Regions from separate parts of the Streptomyces sp. GDS52 genome, predicted to be linked through region 3. Evidence: riboswitches for the same ligand, from Rfam matches in the RefSeq annotation. Region 3 holds a riboswitch; each other region holds the start of a gene.

Region 1 (2,191 bases), 2.6 Mb from region 3:
AGACGGCGACCAGTGAGCCGGTCTTGCCACCGAGGACGTCCAGGTAGTGGTCGACCGGATCGCGTCCGTCCTGCGGCCCCGCGGTCTCCAGGATCTGACCGGAGACCAGCCGCTCGAACGCCTCCGCCTGCACCCGTACGGCCTCCGGCCCGAGGTCGGCCAGGATGTGCGAGGCGCGCGCGAAGAGGAAGTCGCCGGTGAGGACCGCGACGGAGTTGCCCCAGCGGGTGTTCGCGCTGGGCACCCCGCGCCGCACACCCGCGTCGTCCATCACGTCGTCGTGGTACAGCGTGGCCAGGTGGGTCAGCTCCACGACCACGGCGGACGGTACGACGCCGGGCGCGTGGGGGTCCCCGAACTGGGCGGCGAGCATCACGAGCAGCGGCCGGAACCGCTTGCCGCCGGCCCGCACCAGGTGCTGGGCGGCGCCCGTGATGAAGGGGACCTCACTCTTGGTGGCCTCGAGCAACCCTTCCTCGACAGCCGTCATCCCGGCCCGGACATCGGCTTCCAGAGCCTGGTCCCGCACGCTCAGCCCGAATGGCCCGACGACGGTCACGAGGGGTCTCCTGTCTGCTGGTGTCCACTGACGCTCAGACGTCTTGCACCGTTCACCACTGGGTCGCTGGTTGTCGATAGGTCGCTGACATCACTCGAGTCAGCGTATCCGGTCATGTTTCGATCACCGCCAGCACCCACATTCCCCGAACTCACCCACAGCACGCACGGACGGCACGTCACGGCACCCTCCGATATCGGATCACCATCAGATCGTTTTCGACCAGTCGACGGCAAAGGACATCAGGCGGCTTTCCGGGCACACCTCACCCATCCTCCGGGCACACCCCGGACCGCATCTCGACACACGGCCCATCCTGCCCGCCCCGTTGACCGATTTGCCGCAATTGCCAAACAGGTTCCCGTTGGCGGCAAATGCGCCCACGCGGTGCGGCCAGTGAGGTCGGTCACGCGCGCCCCGACCCGCCCACGACTCCCCCGAGGAGACGCTTCCCCTTGCCCCGAACGTGAGTTGGCCGTCGGCACCCACAAAGGATCAAGTCCCCCAAATAGCCCAAGACAAGATCAAACGGCGTCATACGTGACGCTCGCACTTGTTCCCGACATGCGCTCTCGCATACGTTCCCGGCCTGTCGGGCGGACGCCGAATCCTGCCACCGCCCGCACCACCCGTCGATCAACTCACTCACGCACGGCAGGAGCGGGGGACCCAGGTAAGTCGCCGGACCGGTCCGCACCGGGACGGCTCGGGGTGAAGCCACGCCCGCAGGGGCGCGGCCGGGCACTCTCCCGCCCGAACCCGACAGCTCACCTCGCAGGCGTAGGAGAGGAACGCACCCATGTCCGCCATGCCCGCATCCGGTCGGCGCCGCTTCGGCCGCACCCGCCTCGTCCGCTCCCTCGCCGTCGCCGCCGTCGCAGCGATCGCCCTTCCGGTGTTCGGCGCCACCAGCGCCTCCGCCGCTCCCGCCGCCCCCGTGTCGTCCGCCCCGGCCGCCGTCGGCACCGCGACGGCGTACCCCGACACCCTCGACGGCTGGATCCGCGAGTCGCTGTCGATCATGGCGCAGCACGGCATCCCCGGCAGCTACGACTCCATCCACCGCAACATCATGCGCGAGTCCTCCGGCAACCCGCAGGCCATCAACCTGTGGGACTCCAACGCCGTCGCCGGCACCCCGTCGAAGGGCCTGCTGCAGGTCATCGACCCGACCTTCCGGGCGTACCACGTGCCCGGCACGGCCCTCGACCCGTTCGACCCGGTCGCGAACATCACGGCCGCCTGCAACTACGCGGCGGACCGCTACGGCTCGATCGACAACGTCTTCGGCGCCTACTGAGACGTCCGGGCGCACCGGGACACGCCCGGCCCACGGGGTCACCCGTGGGGGTGGAGACCGGAACGGCACGCGTGGGGGCGCGTGCCGCCCCGCCCCGCCCCGCCCGTCCCGCCGAACAACCGCTCGAGGACGACGGCCACGCCGTCGTCCTCGTTCGTCGTGGTGATCTCGTCGGCCACCGCCTTCAGCTCGGGGTGCGCGTTGGCCATGGCGACACCGTGGGCCGCCCAGTGGAACATCGGGACGTCGTTGGGCATGTCGCCGAAGGCGACGGTCCGTTCCCGGCTCAGTCCCAGGTGCTCGGCGGCCAGCGCCAGTCCCGTCGCCTTGGT
Region 2 (2,191 bases), 3.9 Mb from region 3:
CGTACGGAAAAGCCCCGCCCCGGTGCGTACGGGGAACACGCACCGGGGCGGGGGAAACCCCGTGGGGACGGGGAGGGGCTCCGTGGGGACGGAGCCCCCTGGGCCTGCGGCCGCGCCTTACTTCAGGTGCAGCTGCTGACCCGGGTAGATGAGGTCGGCGTCCTCGACGATGTCGTCGTTCAGCTCGAACACCTTGTTCCAGCCGCCCTTGACGTCGTGCTCCTCGGCGATCGAGCTGAGGGTGTCGCCCTTGACCACCTTGTACTCGCCGTCGCCCTTCTCGACCTTCTCGCCGGTCGGGGTGGTGACGGTCTTCTTCTCGGCGGCCGGACGCTCGTCGGAGCGGGAGGCCTTCTGCTCGGTGGAGCGCTCGGGGGCGGAGCCGGTGCTCTGCTTCTGAGTGCTCTGCTTCCGGGCGCTCTGTTCCTGAGCGTCCTGCTTCTGGGTGTTCTGCGAGTTCTGGGTGTTCTGCGAGGAACCGCTGTTCTGGTTGCCGGCGTTCTGGTTGCCGGAGCCGCCACCGGTGTGGGCGGCGTTGGACAGGCCCTTGCCGCAGACCGGCCAGGCGCCCTTGCCCTGGCCCGCGAGGACCTTCTCGGCTATCTCGATCTGCTGGGACTTGCTGGCCCGGTCGGCGGTGGCGGCGTACTGCGTGCCGCCGTAGCCGGCCCAGGTGGAGGCGGAGAACTGCAGGCCGCCGTAGTAGCCGTTGCCGGTGTTGATGGACCAGTTGCCGCCGGACTCGCACTGGGCGACGGTGTCCCACTCGGAGGCGGTGGCGGCGGAAGCGTTGCCGGCCGCCATCAGCGGGGCGGCGACGGCGGCACCCGTGACGCCGGCGACGGCGATGACCCGGGTGGCCTTGGACGGACGACGGTGCTTGCCCTTGCCGGAAAACAGCATGGAGGATCCCCTCACCGACGCCTACGAGGTGAGCTGTCGGGTTCGGGCCGGTTGAGTTGCCCGGCCGCGTCCCTCCCGGGACACGGCTTCACCCCTAGCCGATCCGGCGTCAATCTCCGGATGCGGCGCCTACCTTGGTTCCCCCGCTCCTGCCTACGGCGCATGACGCGACGAGTGTTCCCGTGCTGCCACTGGCAGGATTCGGCGTGGCGGCAGCCGGGGCCCGCGGTGGCGAGCGGTCCTGACCGTAGACACGCGCCCTGCGGATAATCAAAGACGATCAGGGCTTCTGAGACCTATCTCTCATCGCCTTTATAACGGACATTCAGCACGAAATATGACCTCAACTGCCGCCATCGACGCGCCTTTTCGAATGTCAGCCCTCGCCCGACCCGAATCCGAACACAAGCGCCTGACCGGGAAGGATGGGGTCGGAGACCGCCGCGCCCGCGGCCTCGTCGCCCCCGCTGTACTGGGTGAGCCATCCACCGCCGAGCGCAAGGGAGTCGGCGGCGACCGAGGGACCGATTCCGGCACCCACGGGAGCCCTGTCGGTCCGGGGCGAGCCGTCGAGGCCGCGCGAGAGGCCGAGACCGCCACGCGAGGCGTGCCGGCCGGAGCTTCCGGACTCGCGGTCCTCGCGCACCTGCTCCTCGGCGCTGGCGCCGCGGTGACGGCCGGTGGGGGCCTCACTCGCGGATGTGTCCGAAGAACCCGCCTTCTGTCCCGACTTGCCCGAGTCGCCCCCCTTGGCGGAGGCCGAGGCGGAGGGAGGAGCGGAAGCGGAGGGAGAGGCGTCCGGCTCGGCGTCCGAACCGCCGGACTTGGACCCTTCGTCCACCTCCTGCCCCTTACCTCCCTCAGCACTCTTGTCGCCGTTGCCCCCGTTGCCGCCCTTGCCGTCCGACGAGGCGCCGGAGGACTGCGAGGGCGCCGGGGTGGCGGAGCCTCCGGTGCCGGACGAGTCGTACGACGAGCCGCCGTCCGCGCCGGTGTCGGCGCCGGCCTTGCCCGAGTCGCCGCCCAGGCCCGACAGCAGGCCGCAGGCCCGCCACGCACCGACCCCCTGGTCGGCGAGGACCTTCTCGGCCACGGCTATCTGCTGCCCACGGCTGGCCTGGTCGGCACTGGACGCGTAGTCGAGGCCGCCGTACTTCTCCCAGTCCGCCTGGGTCAACTGCAGGCCGCCGTAGTAGCCGTTGCCGGAGTTCTGGCTCCATGAGCCACCGGTCTCGCACTCCGCGACCCGGTCCCAGGTCGGACCCTCGGCCGCGCTGGCGCCGCTGGC
Region 3 (2,191 bases):
GGTCGCCGTCGCGGACCATCCTCCAGAACTGGGCGCCGTCGGCCGGGTCGCTCAGCGGCAGGTTCACCTGGCGCACGCCGGGCAGTTCGATGTCGTGGCCGTCCAGCTTCTGGTCGGCCGCGTTGCGGAAGTCGAAGACGGTGTGCAGTCCCAGGGAGGACAGGAAGGTGGCGTCCGACGCGGTGGCGTGGGCGAGGTGACCGCTGCGGAACAGCACGCCGTGCCGTACCCGGCGGCCGTCCACGGTCGGCAGTCCGCCCACATCGCGGAAGTTCCGCACTCCGGTCAGCTCGGGTTCGGTCGACGGGATGTGCTGCGTCACGGGGGCCCCTCCCTCTCGCCGCCGACGGGGAGGCGCCGACGGATGTCACTCGACGATACGACATGCCTGCCGGGGGCAATGAGTTGTCCGCGGATCGGTCGGCAGGGGCGTTCCGGTCCCGCCGTCAGGCCGGAGCGGGACGTCCCCGATCGGGCACTTGAAGGCGTTCTGTCCGTTTAAGGCATTTCGCCATGAAACGCCCCGAAAGGGAGGGGGTGGGGAGGGCGTGGTGAGCATCGTCATATCGGTGACGATGTGTTGCCGCCGTGCTTCGCGTAATTCTGTTGTTCCGCAAGGGAATTCGGAGGGTGCGGGAAATCCGGGGCGACTCTGGGTGACGGAATTCAGGTGAATGGATCACGGAAAAGGGCCTTCGCTCCGAACATCGCGCTTGTCCCTTTGCGCCGTGGTCGCCTACGTTCGCCATCGATCCGGACGGACGCCTAATCCTGCCGCCGCCCGGAGCCCACACACACTGACCCGTGTACGGCAGGAGCGGGGGACCCACAGGTATCACTGCCTGTTCCGGTCTCCGGAACAGGCTCGGGGTTAAGCCGCGTCCCGACGCGGCCGGGCATCTCCAGTCCGAACCCGACAGCTCACCTCGTAGGCGCCGGAGAGGAATTCGTCATGCCCGCAAAGGGTAAGCACCGCCGTTCCCGCGCTGTGCGTCTCACTCGTTCCATCGCCGTCGCCGGTGCCGGTGGCGCCGTGCTCGCCCTGCCGCTTCTCGGCGCCACCGGCGCGAACGCCGCCCCGGCGCAGGCGGCCCCGGAAAAGGCCGTCCAGTCGTTCTCCGTCGCCGGCGAGAAGGCTGACGGCAAGAAGGCCGACAGCGGCCGGAGCGGCGACGTCCGCACGTACATCGTGAAGAGCGGCGACCACCTGGCGAAGATCGCCGAGTCCGAGAACGTCGACGGCGGCTGGAAGCAGCTCTACGCCGACAACCGGGAGGCCGTGGGTGACGACCCGTCGCTCATCCACCCCGGTCTGAAGCTCTCGGTCGACGGCGAGGCCGCGACGAGCACGCCGAAGAAGTCGCCCTCCTCCGGCCCCGCCGGTTCCCTGGGGCTGCCCTCGTCGTCCGCTCCGTCCTCCGCGCCGAAGAAGTCCGCGCCGAAGGCCTCCTCCGACGCCACGACCGTGAAGCAGGCCGCGAACACCTCCGGTTACAGCTCGCCGGTGCCCGGTGGCGGCCTCGGCACCGCCTACAAGGTGGCCGGCAGCATGTGGTCCAGCGGCTACCACACGGGTGTCGACTTCGCCATCCCGACCGGCACCTCCCTGAAGGCCGTCGGCCCGGGCACCGTCGTCTCCGCGGGCTGGGCCGGTGCATACGGCAACCAGGTCGTCGTCCAGCTCGAGGACGGCCACTACGCCCAGTACGCCCACCTGTCCTCGCTGTCCGTCTCGGCCGGCCAGACCGTGAGCGGCGGCCAGCAGGTCGGCCTCTCGGGGTCCACCGGCAACTCGACCGGCCCGCACCTGCACTTCGAGATCCGCACCACGCCGAACTACGGCTCGGACGTGGACCCGGTCGCCTACCTCGGGGCGAAGGGCGTCTCCATCGTCTGACCCCCGCGGCGACCCGCCGGACACGCGCCGAAGGCCGGACCCCGATCCCCGGGGTCCGGCCTTCGGCGCGTTTCGGCCCCTCAACGTTCTTTCCGCCAAGGCTATTCCGGAACGGGGCAATGCTTCGGGAGTGGCTTATCTCACCGCGCGTCAACCCCTTCCTACGGTCGCGTAGGTCACATTCGAAAGGGAATCATGTCCCCTCGTGGCAGACGATTCGAAGAGTGACAGCACATCAGTGATCGGGTCGTACGTGGCGGTGGGGGACAGCTTCACCGAGGGCGTCGGCGACCC
Region 4 (2,191 bases), 3.4 Mb from region 3:
CCGTCGCCGCCGACCACCACTGGCTGGCCCTCGCCTGTGAACTGGCGGCTCAGTGCCCGCCGTCGGAGACGGCCTTCAGCGTGGGCGCGGTGGTGGTCGCGGCCGACGGCACCGAACTGGCCCGCGGCCACTCCCGGGAGGGCGGCGACCCGCTGGTGCACGCCGAGGAGGCCGCCCTCGCCAAGACCGACCCCACGGATCCGCGGCTCACGACCGCCACCGTGTACTCCAGCCTGGAACCCTGTGCGCGCCGCGCCTCGCGTCCGGCGCCCTGTGCGCGGCTGATCCTGGACGCGGGGGTGCGGCGGGTGGTCACCGCCTGGCGGGAGCCGGACACCTTCGTGGCGGACGCCGACGGCAGCGGAGTGCTGGCCGCCGGGGGCGCCCAGGTCGTCGTACTGCCCGAGCACGAGGAGGCCGCCACGGCACCGAACGACCATCTGATCGGCCGGTGACGCGACGGCGACGACAAGGAGTGTGCGGAGTGTCCCCCGCATGCCGTATGCTGGTGACACAACGACGCGGGGTGGAGCAGCTCGGTAGCTCGCTGGGCTCATAACCCAGAGGTCGCAGGTTCAAATCCTGTCCCCGCTACTGAAGGCCGAGGGCCGGAATCCGAAAGGGTTCCGGCCCTCGGCCGTTCTCGGCTTCCGCCTCGCCGCTCCGGCTCCTCGTCCCGGCTTCCGCACCGTTGTCACGCCAGGTGATCGGGCCACCGCGCTGCGCATAACAACTGATAAACCGTCAAGTCCAATGTGACGCGTGAGGCAGAGTCAACTCGCCCGCTTTTGCCCGGCGGTAGCGCTTAAGTCCGTGTGGAAATCGTTAACGATCAAGAGGAACGGCTTGGAATCCGACCCCTACCTCTATTAACGTTCGATAACGCAGCGCGGTCGTCCCAGCCGTCACACGAGTCGGCTCCGTGCGCATGCGCCGAATCCCGCAAGGGAACCGGGGAACCAACATCTTGGGGTGAATCGCGTCGGTACCCCCGTGGAGACACGGAGGGTATACGCGCGTAGGAGACCTTCCTGCTCCGAACCCGTCAGCTAACCCGGTAGGCGAGAAGGAAGGAAAGGAGTACGCCCAGGTGGCGTCGAACCGGCCTGCTCCCGAGGCCCCCTTCATCCCGAGCCAGTACGACGGCGATCCCTTCGTCTACGGCGGTGCCCGCCCCGACGAGGGTCCCTTCGAGGAGTGGAATCCCACCGAGGAGTCCGTCCGCCCCGTGCGCGGTCGGCACCGCGTCGGCAAGCAGCGCGGCGGAGGCCTCGCCCGCAGCTCCACGGTTCTGGGTGTCGGTGTCATAGCGGCCGTCGCCGGTGGCGGCATGGCCAGCGCCCAGACCGGCAAGCCGCCGGTCTCGATCTCGATGCCGGACCTTCCCTCTGTCGGTTCCCTCATCTCCGAAGAGGAAACCCCCGCGGGTTCCGCCACCGCGCTCAGCGACATCGCTGCGGTCGCCGACGAGGTCACCGAGCAGGGCGGCTCCGGCTCCGACGCCGGCGAGGCGCTGCACGCCCGGATCATGGCCCAGGTCGAGCAGCAGCAGAGCCAGGCCGAGGACAAGGCCGCCGCCGAGGCCGTCGCCGCCGCGGAGAAGGAGGCCAAGGAGAAGGCCGCCGCCGCGAAGAAGGCGGCGGAGGAGAAGGCCGCCGAGGAGAAGCGGAAGGCGGAGGAGGAGGCCAAGCAGAAGGCCGAGGCCGAGCGCCTCGCCGAGCTGGCCCGGCAGTACGCGCTGCCCACCTCCTCGTACACCGTCTCCTCGACCTTCGGTCAGGCCGGCGCCTACTGGGCCTCCGGCCAGCACACCGGCCTGGACTTCGCCGCTCCCACGGGCACGCTGATCAAGGCGGTCCACACCGGCACGATCACCTCCGCCGGCTGGGACGGCTCCTACGGCTACAAGACCGTGCTGACGCTCGACGACGGCACCGAGATCTGGTACGCCCACCAGTCCTCCATCAGCGTCAGCGTCGGCCAGCAGGTCAACACCGGCGACGTGATCGGCCGCGTCGGCTCCACCGGCAACTCCACCGGCGCCCACCTCCACCTGGAGGTCCACACCGGCTCCGGCGCGGGCATCGACCCGATGGCCTGGCTCCAGTCGAAGGGCCTCACGGTCTGAGACGACCACAGCCCCGGCAGTCCTGACGACGACCCCCCGACGTCAGGACTGCCGGTCAGGCGT

What was found. Region 3 has a riboswitch for cyclic di-AMP ahead of ACTWJ9_RS02150 (M23 family metallopeptidase). Riboswitches for the same ligand answer to the same signal wherever they lie in the genome.
Region 1: linked by a shared signal. The riboswitch ahead of ACTWJ9_RS13475 (transglycosylase SLT domain-containing protein) and the one ahead of ACTWJ9_RS02150 (M23 family metallopeptidase) in region 3 are both predicted to bind cyclic di-AMP.
Region 2: linked by a shared signal. The riboswitch ahead of ACTWJ9_RS19700 (transglycosylase family protein) and the one ahead of ACTWJ9_RS02150 (M23 family metallopeptidase) in region 3 are both predicted to bind cyclic di-AMP.
Region 4: linked by a shared signal. The riboswitch ahead of ACTWJ9_RS17395 (M23 family metallopeptidase) and the one ahead of ACTWJ9_RS02150 (M23 family metallopeptidase) in region 3 are both predicted to bind cyclic di-AMP.

What each region holds. Positions count from the first base shown of each region.
Region 1 covers NZ_CM125966.1:2,982,638-2,984,828, forward strand. The annotation lists gene ACTWJ9_RS13470 (polyprenyl synthetase family protein) at 1-559, opposite strand, end outside; cyclic di-AMP (ydaO/yuaA leader) riboswitch at 1,192-1,355, shown strand; gene ACTWJ9_RS13475 (transglycosylase SLT domain-containing protein) at 1,368-1,859, shown strand; gene ACTWJ9_RS13480 (HAD family hydrolase) at 1,898-2,191, opposite strand, start outside.
Region 2 covers NZ_CM125966.1:4,291,751-4,293,941, reverse strand. The annotation lists gene ACTWJ9_RS19700 (transglycosylase family protein) at 118-903, opposite strand; cyclic di-AMP (ydaO/yuaA leader) riboswitch at 907-1,074, opposite strand; gene ACTWJ9_RS19695 (transglycosylase family protein) at 1,280-2,191, opposite strand, start outside.
Region 3 covers NZ_CM125966.1:430,811-433,001, reverse strand. The annotation lists gene ACTWJ9_RS02155 (tyrosine-protein phosphatase) at 1-322, opposite strand, end outside; cyclic di-AMP (ydaO/yuaA leader) riboswitch at 786-950, shown strand; gene ACTWJ9_RS02150 (M23 family metallopeptidase) at 953-1,897, shown strand; gene ACTWJ9_RS02145 (SGNH/GDSL hydrolase family protein) at 2,136-2,191, shown strand, end outside.
Region 4 covers NZ_CM125966.1:3,817,778-3,819,968, forward strand. The annotation lists gene ACTWJ9_RS17385 (dihydrofolate reductase family protein) at 1-455, shown strand, start outside; tRNA gene ACTWJ9_RS17390 (tRNA-Met) at 521-594, shown strand; cyclic di-AMP (ydaO/yuaA leader) riboswitch at 922-1,079, shown strand; gene ACTWJ9_RS17395 (M23 family metallopeptidase) at 1,091-2,128, shown strand.